DNA from 2 places in the Paenibacillus sp. JT22N1 genome. Region 2 is predicted to be linked to the other one. Evidence: riboswitches for the same ligand, from Rfam matches in the RefSeq annotation. Region 2 holds a riboswitch; the other holds the start of a gene.

Region 1 (7,755 bases), on a different contig from region 2:
CTCATTTGCTAGACAAACTTGTAGTAGGAAGTGATGTCGTTTTGAAGTCTACACGGTTATTGGTTGATTTCTTCAAAGAGAAATGGCCGTTGTACGCTGTAGCCGCATTGTCCATTTCTTTAGGTAACATTGTTCACTCGTATTACCCCAAGCTGCTAGGCATGTTTACAGACCAGCTGCAGCAAGGACTTTTGAACAAAACGCTAATTGTTGACTACAGTCTAAAGCTGCTGATGATTGGCGTTACATTCGGTGTTTTAGCAGCCATTGGTCAGTACATGATCATGCGTAACGGAAGACGCTTCGAGTTTGTTTCAAGAAACCGCTTGTTTAACCATTTCACACAGTTGGGCGCAACATTTTACTCGAAGAACGGCGTTGGTAAGCTGCTGAGTTATGTGATGAATGACGTAACTGTCATTCGAGAATCGATATCCATGGGGATTAACCACGTGGTAAACTCCGCGATTTTGATCACGGCTGTCATTCTAATGATGCTGTTCAGTTCGATCCCGCTTTATCTAATTATCATCTGTATTTTGCCCTTATTGCTCATTCCTGTTCTAACCGTTCGATTTCAGCCTATTATTAAAAAGCATTCTTTACAGGTACAAGAAGCATTAGGCAAAATGACGGAGTCGGCCGAGGAGCAATTCGGAGGCATACGGGTAGCCAAGAAATTTGCGGTGGAACCGATTATGGTTCGTAGATTCAGCGATACGGTAGATCGGATTCGCGACAACCAATTGAGATTGGTTCGGCTATCTTCCTTATTTGAAGCACTTATTCCGTTTCTGGGCGCAATATCGCTGATCATCGCGATTGCTTTTGGGGGCTATTTGACCATTCAAGGGCGGATTACGATTGGCCATTTCGTTGAATTAACGCTATACATACGGATGATGGTAAACCCTTTACAGCAAATTGGTCGCGTCATTAATGCCATGCAGCGCTCTCGAGCTTCGCTTGAACGAATGAATGAACTGCTCGATTTGAAATCCGAAATTGTGCAAAACGAGCTTGCGCAAATATCCGACCTCGATCACGAGGGAATTCGGATTGAACACTTGTCTTTTGCCTATCCAGATGACGAAGACGAAGTGCTTCATGACATAACGTTAACGATTGAACCTGGTAAATCTATTGGCATTATCGGGAAAACAGGCAGTGGTAAATCGACCTTGGTGAAGCTAATGCTTAGAATATACGACCCACCGGAGGGAACGGTATGGATCGGGGATACGGATATTCGCGATGTGACATTAGAAAGCCTGAGAAATCAAATCGCTTATGTTCCGCAAGAGGGGTTCTTGTTTAGCACGACCATCCGCGATAACATCGCCTTTTATAAAAGAGAATCACCCTTAGAACAGGTTGAGCGTGCTGCCAAGAAAGCACAAATCCTCTCCAGCATTACGTCATTTCCTGAAAAGTTTGAGACGAAGCTGGGTGAGCGCGGTGTCACCTTATCGGGTGGGCAGCGTCAACGAACAAGCTTAGCCAGAGGGATCATTAAGGATTCTCCTTTAATGATTCTAGATGATAGTGTAAGCGCTGTAGACTCTGTGACGGAGAGGCACATCATTGATACGATCCGCAAAGAGCGATTGAACAAAACGACCATTTGGATCGCACATCGAATCTCCGCGTTGAAGCATACGGATGAGATTATCGTACTTCACGAAGGCAGGATTGTGCAGCGCGGCACGCACGAAGAGCTAATTGCACAAGAAGGCTTGTACGCCGAGCTTCATGCGATACAAGAGGGAGGTAGCGACGATGCCCAAACGGAGTAACAAAAGCAATGAGGAGCGGCAGAAGACGCGATCTTCCTTTCGTTCTTTATCCGGTTATGCCAAACCGCATAGGTTTACTTTTGCTGCTGTTTTATTTTGCGCGTTACTTGGGATAGCAGCCGATTTGTTTCAGCCGTATCTGGTTAAGATCGCGATTGATGATAATTTGATGATTGGGAAAAATGACTATCGCTCCCTGCTGCTCATTTGCTTATTCTATGCAGGTCTATCTATCAGCAGTCTATTCTTCAGTTATCTGCAGAACAATTTATTGCAGTTTGCCGGCCAAAGCATCGTCGCTAAAATACGCAAGGATTTGTTCGAGCACATCTTTAAGCAGTCGATGTCTTATTATGACCGGACGCCAAGCGGCAGCCTGATTACGCATGTTTCTAGTGACACGGAAACGCTGAATCAGTTTTTTACACAGGTTCTTCTTAGTTTGGTACGCGATGGCATGACACTCGTATTCATCATCGTGCTGATGTATCATCTGGACCCACAGCTAACGATGTACAGCATGATCGTGATCCCTATCATTGTGATTATAGCGGTTAGCTTTCGCAGATATATGCGCAAAACCTATCAGCTCTCGAGGACGCAGCTGTCTCAAATGGTTGCTTTTGCCGCTGAGAATTTATCTGGGATGCATCTCATTCAAGCTTTTCATCAAGAGAAGGAACAGATGAATCGCTTCACTGAGCGGAATCTTGGGTATTTTCGAGCTAATTTGAGAGAAATTCGTACCAATGTTTTGTTCAATCGTTCCTTTGATATTTTGGGTAATTTATCGGTGGCCTTTATTACTTGGATTGGCGGTATTGCCGTTTTCGATAAAACGATTGAATTCGGTGTATTGTATGCTTTTATAACTTATATCCGGCAGTTTTTTCAACCGATTAATAACATTACTCAGCAGTGGAATACCCTTCAATCTACGACGGTGTCTGTAAATCGAATTTGGAATATCTTCTCCATTCAACCGGAAGTTAAGGATAAGGAAGGCGTGTTGTCACCCTCGTTATCCGACGTGAAGGGGGACATTCATTTCAATCATGTTCATTTCGGTTATTTGAAGGATACGGCTGTTATTGAGGATCTAGAGCTTCATATTGAACCCGGCGAAATGATCGGTATCGTGGGGACGACGGGTGCTGGTAAAAGCTCGCTGATTAGTCTGCTTTGCCGCTTTTATGATGTACAGGAGGGAAGTATCCGCATTGATGGCACGGATCTTCGAGATATCCCGCAGGCCGTGCTACATCGTATGGTTGGACTCGTACAGCAGGAACCGTACTTATACGCAGGCAGCATTTTGGACAATGTCCGGATGTTCGATGAAACCATAACACGTGAGGAAGTGATAGAGGCATGCCGGATGGTTGGGGCAGACAATCTCATTTCACGAATGAAGGATGGTTATGAGACACGCATATCCGAGAGAGGAAGCGGGCTTTCCGCAGGCGAGAGACAACTGATCTCGTTCGCAAGAATTATCGTATTCCAGCCGAAAGTACTGATTCTAGATGAAGCTACAGCGAATTTGGATTCACAAACGGAGCAGTTGATTCAATCCGCGCTGCAGGTTGTAGCCGAGGGAAGAACGACACTTGTTATCGCGCATCGCATCTCGACTATTATGCATGCCAACCGCATCATTGTGATGAGTCAGGGGAAAATTGTTGAAGAAGGGAACCACGTTCAATTACTTGCGCTCCGTGGCTATTACGAGCAATTATATCTGCATTCACAGGGGAATATGGATGCTGCACAAACCATTTCATAGTATGAATGCGCCCAACTGAGGGTGTAAAAATTAGCTTTGTCGGACTCCTAGTCAGGAAGTCGTGACGAAGCTTTTTTTATGCGTGATAAAAGTCCTAGAAGGATGCCTAAAGTTTCTATCGTTTTATTGCATAAATTGATTGGTATAAATGTTTAGTAAAGAGATATCTGATCCTATTTTACCATCGGTCAGAGAAAATGTTAAAAAAGCAATTTAGTTACAATATAATTACTTAACAAACAATAATGGAAAATTGTGTTGTTTATTTTAGTTTACTATACTATACTAATGTATAAAATTGTAAAGTTTGCTGTCGATTATTGTCGAACATGGGAATTTTCACCTACAACTTTATAATGGCAAACCTATTGAAAAATAGGGACGCAAAGCTAGAGGGACTACATCCAACAAGGATATGTCAGCCAGTTGCATTGTAGCAATTGGTGGAATAGGGGCATTTATGCCCATGTTTCTCCTTTTTTTTTGTGAACATTTTCTTAACGCAATTCTATCGATAGGAGAGAAATTAATGAGAGAGAAAAGACTAACGAATGTACAGCAATTATTCCCTAGTGAGGATGGCAACCAACAAACGCGTCAAACGGTTTTGCGACTCATTGAACAATTAGTAACTGGAGTGGATGATCTTAAAAACCCGGACGGCGTCAATCTCAAGGGCGAGAAAAACCGAACAGGGACTTTCTATAACAATCTTATTCGAGATAGCTCCATTCCTATTGGCAGCGTCCCCCTAGAGGAAGTTAATACAGAGCTATTGAAATTGCTGCATGATCATCCTTATCATACGAAATATTTTTTAACGAATATTTTGCCGATGGCAAGCATCCCGGGGATTATGGGCATGATCGCGGCATTTTTGGTTAATGGCAACAATTTATGGGATGTATACGGCCCAGCCGGAGCTGAAGCTGAAGTAAGAGTCATCAGCATGATGTCCAAATTAATAGGCTATGATGCGCTGAAAAGCGGCGGGTATACGACATGGGGCGGACAAGGAGCTGTATTCTCAGGTCTCAGGATAGCGATCGCGAAATTCGTTCCGGACGCATTGCAAAAAGGTGTTCCCGACAACTTGTATGCTTTTTGTTCCGAAGCCGCTCACTACAGCTTGTTTAAATCTATGGAGGCATCGGGCATAGGGAGCGATAGATTGATCAGAGTTCGCACGAATGCTGACAGCTCCATGGATGTGAATGATCTGAGAGTTAAAATGGAAGAAGTGATCGCACGAGGCGGAATCCCGATTTACATTGTAGCTACGACAGGAACAACGGATGCCATGGGGATTGACGATTTGGAACAAATTTATGCTGTGTCTAACAAGGCAGCCGTTCATCATGGGTTGCTTAGACCTCATATTCATGCAGACTCTGCTTTAGGTGCATTCTTTGCTTTCTTTAATGACTATGATTTCACCGCCAATCCACTGGAATTAAAGAAAGATGTCACTCAGGCTTTAATTTCTATCCAAAGCAAGATGAGGCATTTGCATTTGGCCGACTCGCTTTGCTTCGATTTTCAAAAGCTAGGGCAAACCCCTTACCTGACAAGCCTATTTCTGGTCAAGGATGCCGCCGATTTAAGACTTATGGATCTGCATCCGGATGAAACCCCCTATGTCGGACATCGGGGATACGGACAGTATCATACTGGGTATACGTTGGAGTGCTCGCGCATGGCAAGCTCCATCAGTATATACAGCGCTCTGCTTGCATTCGGCATTCAAGGGTATCAGCAATTGCTAGCTCAGTTCGTTGAGGTTAATCTCGCTTTCCGGGAAGCGCTGCGCCAAGAAATCCCTCAAGCTGAAATCGTTAATAACGACAATCCGGGCATCATTACACTATTTCGTATATATCCGGAAGGCAGTCCGCATTTTCAGGATGAAATTTCGGGCAAGTGTACCCTTAAGGAAATTGAGCGGAATAATAAATTTAACGAACGTTTATTCGAAATGCTTGGGAATCATCGCGACCGCATATTTTTTGGCGACACCAAAAAGCATCTGCTTGTTCAAACGAAGGATGCTAATTCTATTGCTCTGTACGCGACAAAGATTTTTGTCATCTCCCCTTATACGGAGACAAAACATGTGCATGAAATTATTCAATATTTGAAGGAAACAGTAGCGCAAGTCTATGAGAAATATTCCGAAACATCGATATTAAGCAGGAGGTAATTGAAAAGTGGCAAAGCATGCTCCAAATAAAATAATAAACTGGTTCAGAGGACAAATCGCGGTGAAGATGACGAGCAGTATTTTACTGCTGTTGCTATTCGTATGCGCAGCCTTCTCGGTCTCTTCCTATTTGGCCAGTAAAAGTTTAACTACGAAGCTTGAGGATCAATTCGTTCTAAGATTAACCACAAATATTGAAAATGTTTCGAAATATATGACTTCTATTCCCGAACATGCAGATGAAATTACAGGCAAAGATAAACCGGCCTATACCAAAATTAAACAGCAGTTTGAACAATTTAAAAAGCAAGACTCTCTTGAAAATGTTTATGTCTTACAGAAAGTTCAAAATAAAGATCAAATCGTCATTTTAACTGGCGTTGATGAAGATTTCGGCACCGAGTATCCTTTTACGCCAGAGATGAACAATGCGATCAAGGATGACAAACTAACGATCAGTGAGATTTACAAGGACGAATTTGGTATACATAAATCGGTCTTTGTCCCTCTCAAAAACGCTAAAGGCGAAAACGTCGGAATTGTTGGCATTGATTTAGATGCTTCGGTCGTTCCCAAAACGAAGCAAGAATTGTTATGGACAACCTTTACGATTACCTTAATCGTTATAGTCTTAGGCGGTCTAATAGCCTATTTCATAAGTCGGAGTGTGACGAGACCGGTCATCCAACTGATGCGTGTAACAGAGAAGGTTGCTGCGGGAGATTTGTCTGCACAAGTCTCTATCCATCGAGTGGATGAGATCGGTAAATTGGCAAATGCTTTTAACGAAATGCGTCAGAATTTAGATTCTTTGATCCGCCAAATATTTTCTTCATCCAACCTCATTACCAATACGAGCGCACATTTATATCAGTCTGCGGACGAATCCAGTGCAAGTGCTGGGCAGGTTGCCGTTTCTATGAACAGTATGAACGAAGGGGTTGCTGAAGTTGTTTCTTCCATTACAGAGAGTACTTCATCAATCGTTGAGATCAATTCGGAATTATCAGAGGTAACATCGGAAGTCAAAGAGATGCAGGAAATGGCCCATAAGGTTGGTGCACAATCTGCAGACGGTCAGCAGCTTGTTGAGAAGACATTACATCAGATGAATGTGATTCAGAAAGAGATGAAGCATTCCCAAGAAGCCGCGCAGCAGCTAGGAAACCGTTCGAAGGAAATCGGGGAAATTATCCATATCATCACCGAAATTGCACAGCAGACGAACCTATTGGCTTTGAATGCGTCCATTGAAGCGGCACGTGTTGGAGAACAGGGGAAAGGCTTTGCCGTTGTCGCTGGTGAAGTGAAGAAGCTGGCGGAGCAATCTACGAAAGCCGCAAGCTCGATCACCGAGCTCGTTTCCAGTACCCAAAATGATAGCCTACTTGTCATGGAGAGCATTGTTCAAGGAAATCAAGCAGTTGAGCAAGGTCAAAGCTGGATTAACGATACGTATGAAAGTTTTAAAGTTATTTTTAATGGAATTTCCGTTTTCTCCAATCGGACAGACCACTTGATCAATACTTTAGTGAGAGCAGAAAGATCTTTTGAGATCATTTCTAATGCCATGCAGAAAATCTCTGGGATCACAGAGGAACAATCTGCAGGCTACGAGGAAGTGGCGGCGGCGGCTCAAGAGCAAAGTGCTTCCATTCAAGAAATTACTTCAGCTATTCGCCAACTATCTGATATGGCTGTTGTGCTGCAAAGCTCCGTTCAAAATTTTAAGATTACAGATTGAATATATCGGCTTTCTTTAGTTGATTACTTGCCAGCCTAGCGCTGGCTTTTTTGTTTTATAAAAGTCGTAGTCATCCATAGGCTAATGATCTGGTACTAGGAATAGATAGTACTTCTCAAACTGAACATCTCTAGTACAATAAGAAGTAAGCGAGAGGAGGAATATCATCATGAAATCCAAATTTGTTACGATTCAACTAGGCTATGTATTGGGAGCTAGTGCTCTACTA
Region 2 (7,755 bases):
ACGGAAATCCTAACACGCTAAATCCTTGTTCCTTATATGTGTCATGGAGCTCTTGAAGTCCTGTGAATTGAGGAGAAAAGCCGCACTTCGTAGCGGTATTCACAATAAGCAGCACTTGACCTTGGTAATCAGCAAGAGACTTTTCTTCACCGCGGATCGTGCGAACTGTAAATTGATGAACATTCAAAAGGATCACCTTCTTTATCATATTTTACACAAATTAATTGTAAACAACTTTAATGAGTTTGAACAGCTATTTTTTAATTTACAATTTTTTCATATCCTTCTGACACTCCACGAATATATAAACATTATGCTTATCACAGTGAAAGTTTATTAGATGATGGAGGGTTCATATGAAAAGATTACTCAGAAGAAAACGACTGCTTATAGTACTTGCGGCCATCTGTGCCGTTTCTACAACAACTGTCGTATCCGCAGGACAAGCTACGTTGGAGGCAATCGCTGTGAAGTTTCAACTGACTTCCGGCGGGAAAACGCTTACGCTTGATAAAGATCCCGTTGTCATTAACGGAAGTACATATGTTCCACTTCGTACCATTGGTGAAGCGCTTGGTAAACAGGTCGAATGGAATGAATGGAATCAATCCATCTCGCTCAAAGATATTCCTAAAGTAACTGGTAAATTTGAGTGGAAAAATGCTCCTGTGCTTGATAAAGGTATTCAAGAAGGCGGGTTCTCAGGTCTTGTTCACTTACCTAAGGATGCTGCAGATACGTTCTATACGATTGCTGACCGCGGACCGAACGGTGAAGTAGGTAAAGACAAGCTTCGCACATTCCCGATCGAGAACTATGTCCCACGTATTTATAAATTCAAAATCACAAACGGAAACATTGAAATCCTCGAAACCATTAAACTCTCACTCCTCGATGGTAAAATCGATAAACTAAGCAATAGTAAATACATAACAGGACTACCGAATTTACTTGGAACTGATGAAGTGCCTTACGATGAGAAAGGTGTAACGAAGCTGGGTTATGATCCCGATGGTCTAGATACGGAAGGCATCGCGTACAGTCCTTCTGATGATACATTCTGGATTTCAGATGAGTATCGCCCATCCATTCTTCAAGTGAAACGTGATGGCACGATACTAGGGCGTTACGTCCCAAAAGGCGCTAAAGACAAGCTCGTTCAAGCCGGTGCTCAAACGCCAATTTTTGATACACTGCCTGAGGTATACAATACGCGTATTTCCAACCGTGGATTCGAAGGTGTGACTATTTCCCCAGACGGCAAATTCTTGTACACGTCCATTCAAAGTCCTATGGCAAATCCGGATAAGAAAACAGGGGAATCTTCCAGAAATCTGCGTATCCTCAAAATGGATCTAGCCACGAAACAAATCGTGGGTGAGTATGTTTATGTGGCTGAGCAAGCTGGCATGTTCGTCAAAGTGAATCAAAAAGATATCGTGATCAGTGATCTCTCCGCACTATCCAGTGATGTGCTGCTCGTTGATGAGCGTGATAAGAATGCTGGTGCTGACGCACAGCTGAAACGAATTTACAAATCGGATTTCTCTAAGGCTACGAATATTTTAGGAAAAGATACAAGCAAAAACCTGGAAAGCCTTTCCGTTCAGCAGCTCAAAGACCAAGGTATTCAACCAGTTAGTAAAGAATTGATTGTGGATATTGCTAAACTAGGATACCCATATGAGAAGATTGAAGGCTTGACGGTTGTTGACAAAAATACAATTGCGATTGTAAACGACAATGACTTCGGCATTAGCTATGATGATAAAGGCGTATTAACACTAACAAGCGCGCCAACTCAATTACAACTTATTCAAGTTTCAGACGACTTATCCACGAAATAAATTAAACGAAAACCCAGCTCATCGAGGCGCACTCGGTGGTCTGGGTTTTATTATTTAAACAATATCAGTGAGGGCTTTGTCTACGAAAGAATACTTAAACGTAAAACCATGCTCTAATAATGCGCGAGGGAGCACCTTCTGACCTTCCAAAAGCAGCGTAGATAACTCACCGAAAACCATTTTTAAAATAAAAGCAGGAAGCGGGAATAGATTAGGTCTTCGCATCGCTTTCGCTAATGCCCGTCCAAACTCCCTATTGGTGACCGGATTTGGAGCTGTCGCATTAACAGGGCCGATAATGGCTTCGTTCTGAATGCAAAAATCAATAAGCCTCACCATATCATCGATGTGAATCCAGGAGAGCCATTGCTTACCGTTGCCTATGGGACCGCCAACACCAAGCTTATAAGGCAATGCCATTTTTGGGAACGCGCCTTCCTTGCCATCTAGAACAAGTCCAACGCGGACTTTTACGATGCGTGTTCCCTGTATCTGATCAGCCGCGCCTTCCCACTGTTCGACTACCTTCGATAAGAAATCGACAGGGCGGTGCGGACTTCTTTCGTCAAAGGTTTCGGTTTCTGAGGTACCGTAAACGGACATTCCTGAAGCATTAACAACGACTTTCGGTTTCACTTCCATGCGTGCTACAAGCTGAGCCACTTGCTCAGCCGCTTTTAGACGAGACCCAACGATTCGTTCTTTGGCTGCAGCTGTCCAACGCTGATTAATCGACTCCCCAGCTAAATTTACTATGGCATCCAGTCCTGCGAAGGCACTCGAATCCGTCTTTAGTTGATCCCAAGTGACGGTGCGTACATGCTCGACAACAGCTCTGGGTGAACGTGAAATATTGATGACTTCATGACCTTGCTGCTGCAAATGAACTATCAATCGTTTGCCAATAAACCCGCTGCCACCGGTTACTGCTATTTTCATCTTTCAGCACCTCCATTCTATTATTATAGAGCCTAAATACAATGTTTTCCAACCGACGTTATTCTTCTCTTTACATTACTGTGTTATATTGGAAATAGGGAGGGATGCCATATGTTCCGTTTTTTATTCCGAAAATCACCCAAACCGTCCAAGAGAAGTCGTGTAGGGATATCCAAACCGGACTTTCGAGCTTCAGAACTACCCCAAGGGCTTGGTTTGCTAGAAGGTGTTCCGTTAGAACGTATCGTTACTAAGCTGAATAGTGCACTTCCACTAGATTATGTAGAAAGACTCCAATATCGCGTAAAAGCTGGGAATCCTTCCATGTCCGATGACGAGTTTGCTTGTAAATGGTTTGAATTAAAACGATTTTTCCTGATGAATCTCATCTTAAAAAGAACTCCGATGTTTAGCAGCGAAATCGATGAAATTTGGCATGAGATGCTGATGTTTACGAGAGAATATCAGCGGTTCGGGGATCAATTCGCTGGTGGTGTTATTCATCATTCACCTGAACGTGAACCGAAGCAAATGCCGGGTGAACGTGCATGGTTCGATTGGGTATATGCGCACTTGTTCGAGTTCGCTCCAACGAGTTCGCGTTGCTGGAACGGATTTTTCCGCAATCCGCTGGATGAGCAGCGAACAGATTTGCTTCGCAAAGCCAATGAAGAAGAAATCGCCGAGCAATGGTTCGATATGGAGCAGGCGAAGCGATATCCAGAAGTTGCAGAGGCGATCCGCATACTAATCACGCAGGCGATTAACGAAGCCAGACATTCAGCGAACAGCCGCAGGTTTGAGGATACAGGCTGGAAGGATTCATTAACAAACCCGAACAACATGGTGTATATGGCAGGAGCTATGATGTTCTTCTCCATTCAGGATAATGATAACTATACAAGCGGGATAGACTCTCAGTGGCCTCTGAATGAACAGAATCCAAAAGATAAGCATAGTAACTGTTCTTCCTCAGGTTGTGGGGGTTCTGGAGGCAGTAGTGATAGTTCTGGAGATCAAGGCGGTGGCGGAAGCAGTTGCAGCTCCGGCTCAGGGTCTTCTTGCTCGTCAGGGTCGAGCTGCGGATCTGGTTGCGGCAGCAGTTAACATAAGCCGTGGAAGCAGCATTCCATTCAGGAATCGCATGACCTCGACTTGGCTTCATGTGGGGAAAGCGACGAATGGACACAATGAACATAATAGACACGCTCTTTTGCACTCTCCGTCGGAGAGTGTTTTTTATTTTGGAGACACATATCGTCATTTTTCGTGTATAATTGGAATTCGGTGTCGATTTCTTGACCTGCGGTAAATTAAACAGCGATAGGAGTCATCTCAAATTGAATCGATTACGTGGTTTTCTAAATTCTTATCATCCCATTGTACATACGTTAATTCTTGGAACCGTTATGGCTAGAGCTGCGTCCTCCATGAGTTTGCCTTTTCTAGCGATTTATTTAGCCAGACATACGTCGATGAGTGCGGTGATGATCGGAATTGTCATTGGAATGGGTTCTTTGGCTGGGACCGTAGGCGGTTTTATAGGGGGCACCTTATCGGACCGATTCGGAAGGCGCATTATTATGCTAGCAGCTCTTTTCGGCTGGGCGTTCGTCTTCTTAGGCTTCGGCATGGTTAAATTACCAATCCTGTTTATGCTGCTCAATATGCTTAACGGCTTGTGCCGATCCTTTTATGAGCCCGTATCGCAGGCGTTGATGGCAGACCTCACAGAACCTGCGAAGCGACTTAAAGTATTTTCGATGCGGTATATGGCTATTAATCTTGGTGTTGCAGTCGGACCACTTTTGGGTGCCTTTTTCGCTACGATGAACGGTGCGCTGCCTTTTCTCATCACAGGAATCATTTATTTTATTTATGCGGTCACCCTTTACACACTGCTCATCGCTTTTGGCATCAAGAAAATAGAGGGTGAGAAGAAATCTTCAGTTACCTTTGGTTCTGCTGTGCGAGTGATTCGCAGTGATATGACTTTTCGCTTGTATATCCTAGGTGGCATTATTGGTGCTATCGGATACTCCCAGGTGATGGTGACACTTTCGCAATATTTGGAGCAGAGTTTTGTCGATGGCGTGAAAATGTTTGCGATCTTGATGAGTGTGAATGCGATTGTGGTCATTGCCATGCAGATTCCACTTACGCGTTTAGCCGAAAAGTACACGCCAGTCGTTGCAATTGTAATTGGCAACCTAATGTTTGCGTTAGGGGATGTCGGCTTTGCATTTTCTCACTCGCTGGTATGGCTAATTATTTCGATGGGTATTTTCACCCTTGGCGAGATTCTCAATTACCCCGCTGCCAATATGTTGATTGACAAATTAGCTCCCGAGCATATGCGTGGCACGTATTTTGGCGCTCAAACATTAACGAACATTGGCCACTTTATTGGACCTTGGGTAGGTGGGTTCTTGCTCGTTTCTTATGGTGGAAATACGTTGTATGTTCTTATGGCTGTTCTTACGATTGCGGGATCCATTTTCTATTGGAAAGGCACAAATCGTCAAATGTTGCTGAAAAATACGTCGAAAAAAGAAATTTTTTGAAAAATAATGCAAAATTAGTTCTTAGGAACTATTCGATTTCAAAACGACTTCCCGTATCCTTGAGAGTGTACATATTTATTACTCTTTGCTCTCCAGATATGTAGCAAGACATCTCGACAAAGGCAAAACTGGCGAAAGCCAGTGACGCAAAGCTAAAGGGGCTTCCTTGTCCTGCAAACCGGACTCGCAGCCAGCCAGCCGCCGAACGATTGGGTATCAACATCAGAACCCCTCCGATCGGTTCACTATGGTGGGGTTTTTCTCTGTCATAACAAATTAATGTGAAAATAAAAGGAGGATCCAGCAGCATGCAATCAGAAGGAATACTACAAGAAGAACAAAAAGTGACTTCGCTATGTGGTAATCATGTTGCCCGTTTGGTGCCTTCCTCGGATGGACCAAAGCTCATGATTAATCGGGAAGTATACGCGTTAAATGAAGCTTGTTGGGATGTTGAAATGTTTCATGGGAGAAACAATAGCATCTTGATTTTCTACTGGAAGGGCGAGGTTAAGCTTTCTGTAAAAATGCCGCCGATGTCGCAAATTGAAGCATTTTTGACAAGACTTTATCAATGTTTATCTTCCAAATTAAGAACGGTACAGCCTATATAGGCGTACCGTTTTTTTTATTTCCAGCTGAAAGGGATTTACAAAGACAAAATGATTGTCACAAATTGACACGAGCTGATATAATGAATGTCGTAGGTTTTAGTAGTGCTTTGGAACTATTATTAGGGGGATACATAGCATGAGATTGATCACACGTTCGGATTTTGATGGCTTAGTATGCGCGATGCTTTTCAAAAAGTTAAACATGGTGGATGAAATGAAATTCGTCCATCCCAAAGATATGCAGGACGGTTTGGTTGAGGTTTCGGAAAACGACATTTTGGCCAATGTCCCTTATGTAGCGGGTTGTGGTTTGTGGTTCGATCATCATTCCAGTGAACTTGAGCGGATGGGCGAAAAGGTTGAATTCAAAGGGGAAACCCTAATCGCGCCAAGTGCGGCACGTGTTGTTTATGATTACTATGGAGGGCGTGAGACCTTCGGCGATATCGATGATATTATGCGTGGGGTGGATAAAGCGGATTCTGCACAGTTCAGCAAAGAAGATATTTTGAATCCAAGCGGATGGGATTTATTATCTTTTATCATGGATGCTCGAACGGGGTTAGGACGTTATCGCGACTATCGGATTAGTAATTATCAATTGATGGAAGATCTTGTGGAGCACTGTGCAACGATGTCCGTTCATGAGATTATGGAATTGCCGGATGTGAAAGAGCGTGTGGCGCGATATTTTGAATTAGATGCTTTATATCGTGATATGCTTCAAACCTATACGCGGACGGAAGGGAATGTTATTATTACCGACCTTCGTGATGTGGAAACCATCTATCCAGGGAACCGTTTCATGGTGTATGCCCTTTATCCGGAGCAAAATATCTCGATTTGGATCGTCGATGGCCGAAATAAACAAAACTGCGTCTTTGCTTGTGGTCACAGTATTGTGAATCGCTCGTCGAAAACGAATATTGGTAACTTGATGCTCCAAAATGGTGGAGGCGGTCATCATGCAGCTGGTACTTGCCAAGTTGAATATGTGCAAGCTGAGGAAGTTTTGAAGAAAATTGTTGAAACGATGAGAACAGACGGATAAAATAAGTGAAACGGACCTCAGGATGGGAGTTCCCGGAATGCGGTTTTTCAATAAATGGGGACAGGGGGGAATGGAGTGGAGTTAGAACAAATTCATCATGTGGCGATCATTAGCTCCAATTATGAGCGATCGAAACACTTCTATGTCGATTTACTTGGATTAACGGTCATACACGAGACGTATCGTGCAGAACGTGACTCCTATAAGTTGGATCTGCGCATCGGGAAGAGCGAGCAGCAGATCGAGTTGTTTTCATTTCCGAACCCTCCGCTGCGAGTTAACCAGCCTGAGGCAAGGGGTCTTAGGCATTTGGCTTTTGTCGTGCCGAATATGGAACAAAGCGTTAAAGAACTTGAGAGCAAGGGGATTGCGGTAGAACCGGTGCGGATTGATCCTATTACTGGTGATCAATATACTTTTTTTGCAGATCCGGATGGGCTGCCCTTGGAGTTGGTGGAACATGCGAAATGATCGCGAAGAAAGGACAGAACAGGAGCCGAAGCTGCGGTTTGCCAAAGGCTGCCTATGGAGCATTCTTGTGTCCATTCCCATATGGGCATTATTGATTTGGTTTTTGTTTATTAAATAAAATCCCTCACTAGCTTGGTCTGACCGCTGCATGCATGCAGTTCGGTCGGATGAGCCATGAGGGATTTTTATTTCACTTGTCCGTTTGTCTGCGCGGGGGCAATGGTCCAAGATACTGGAACAGGTTACACTCGATTCGTCCATTAAATAGT

The links. A riboswitch is a leader RNA that binds a small molecule or an ion and turns the genes downstream of it on or off. The one in region 2 is predicted to bind cyclic di-GMP.
Region 1: linked by a shared signal. The riboswitch ahead of AC58UU_RS31835 (pyridoxal phosphate-dependent decarboxylase family protein) and the one ahead of AC58UU_RS01610 (hypothetical protein) in region 2 are both predicted to bind cyclic di-GMP.

What each region holds. Positions count from the first base shown of each region.
Region 1 is NZ_JCAUAW010000022.1:52,419-60,173, reverse strand. Features, by position in the region: gene AC58UU_RS31845 (ABC transporter ATP-binding protein) at 42-1,796, shown strand; gene AC58UU_RS31840 (ABC transporter ATP-binding protein) at 1,780-3,582, shown strand; cyclic di-GMP riboswitch class I at 3,931-4,016, shown strand; gene AC58UU_RS31835 (pyridoxal phosphate-dependent decarboxylase family protein) at 4,112-5,782, shown strand; gene AC58UU_RS31830 (methyl-accepting chemotaxis protein) at 5,790-7,526, shown strand; gene AC58UU_RS31825 (GDYXXLXY domain-containing protein) at 7,696-7,755, shown strand, end outside.
Region 2 is NZ_JCAUAW010000001.1:345,707-353,461, forward strand. Features, by position in the region: gene AC58UU_RS01585 (glutathione peroxidase) at 1-187, opposite strand, end outside; gene AC58UU_RS01590 (esterase-like activity of phytase family protein) at 357-1,847, shown strand; gene AC58UU_RS01595 (TIGR01777 family oxidoreductase) at 1,902-2,786, opposite strand; gene AC58UU_RS01600 (UCP032817 domain-containing protein) at 2,898-3,893, shown strand; gene AC58UU_RS01605 (MDR family MFS transporter) at 4,127-5,350, shown strand; cyclic di-GMP riboswitch class I at 5,462-5,556, shown strand; gene AC58UU_RS01610 (hypothetical protein) at 5,659-5,964, shown strand; gene AC58UU_RS01615 (exopolyphosphatase) at 6,101-7,015, shown strand; gene gloA2 (SMU1112c/YaeR family gloxylase I-like metalloprotein) at 7,091-7,486, shown strand; gene AC58UU_RS01625 (hypothetical protein) at 7,476-7,604, shown strand; gene AC58UU_RS01630 (THUMP domain-containing class I SAM-dependent RNA methyltransferase) at 7,677-7,755, opposite strand, start outside.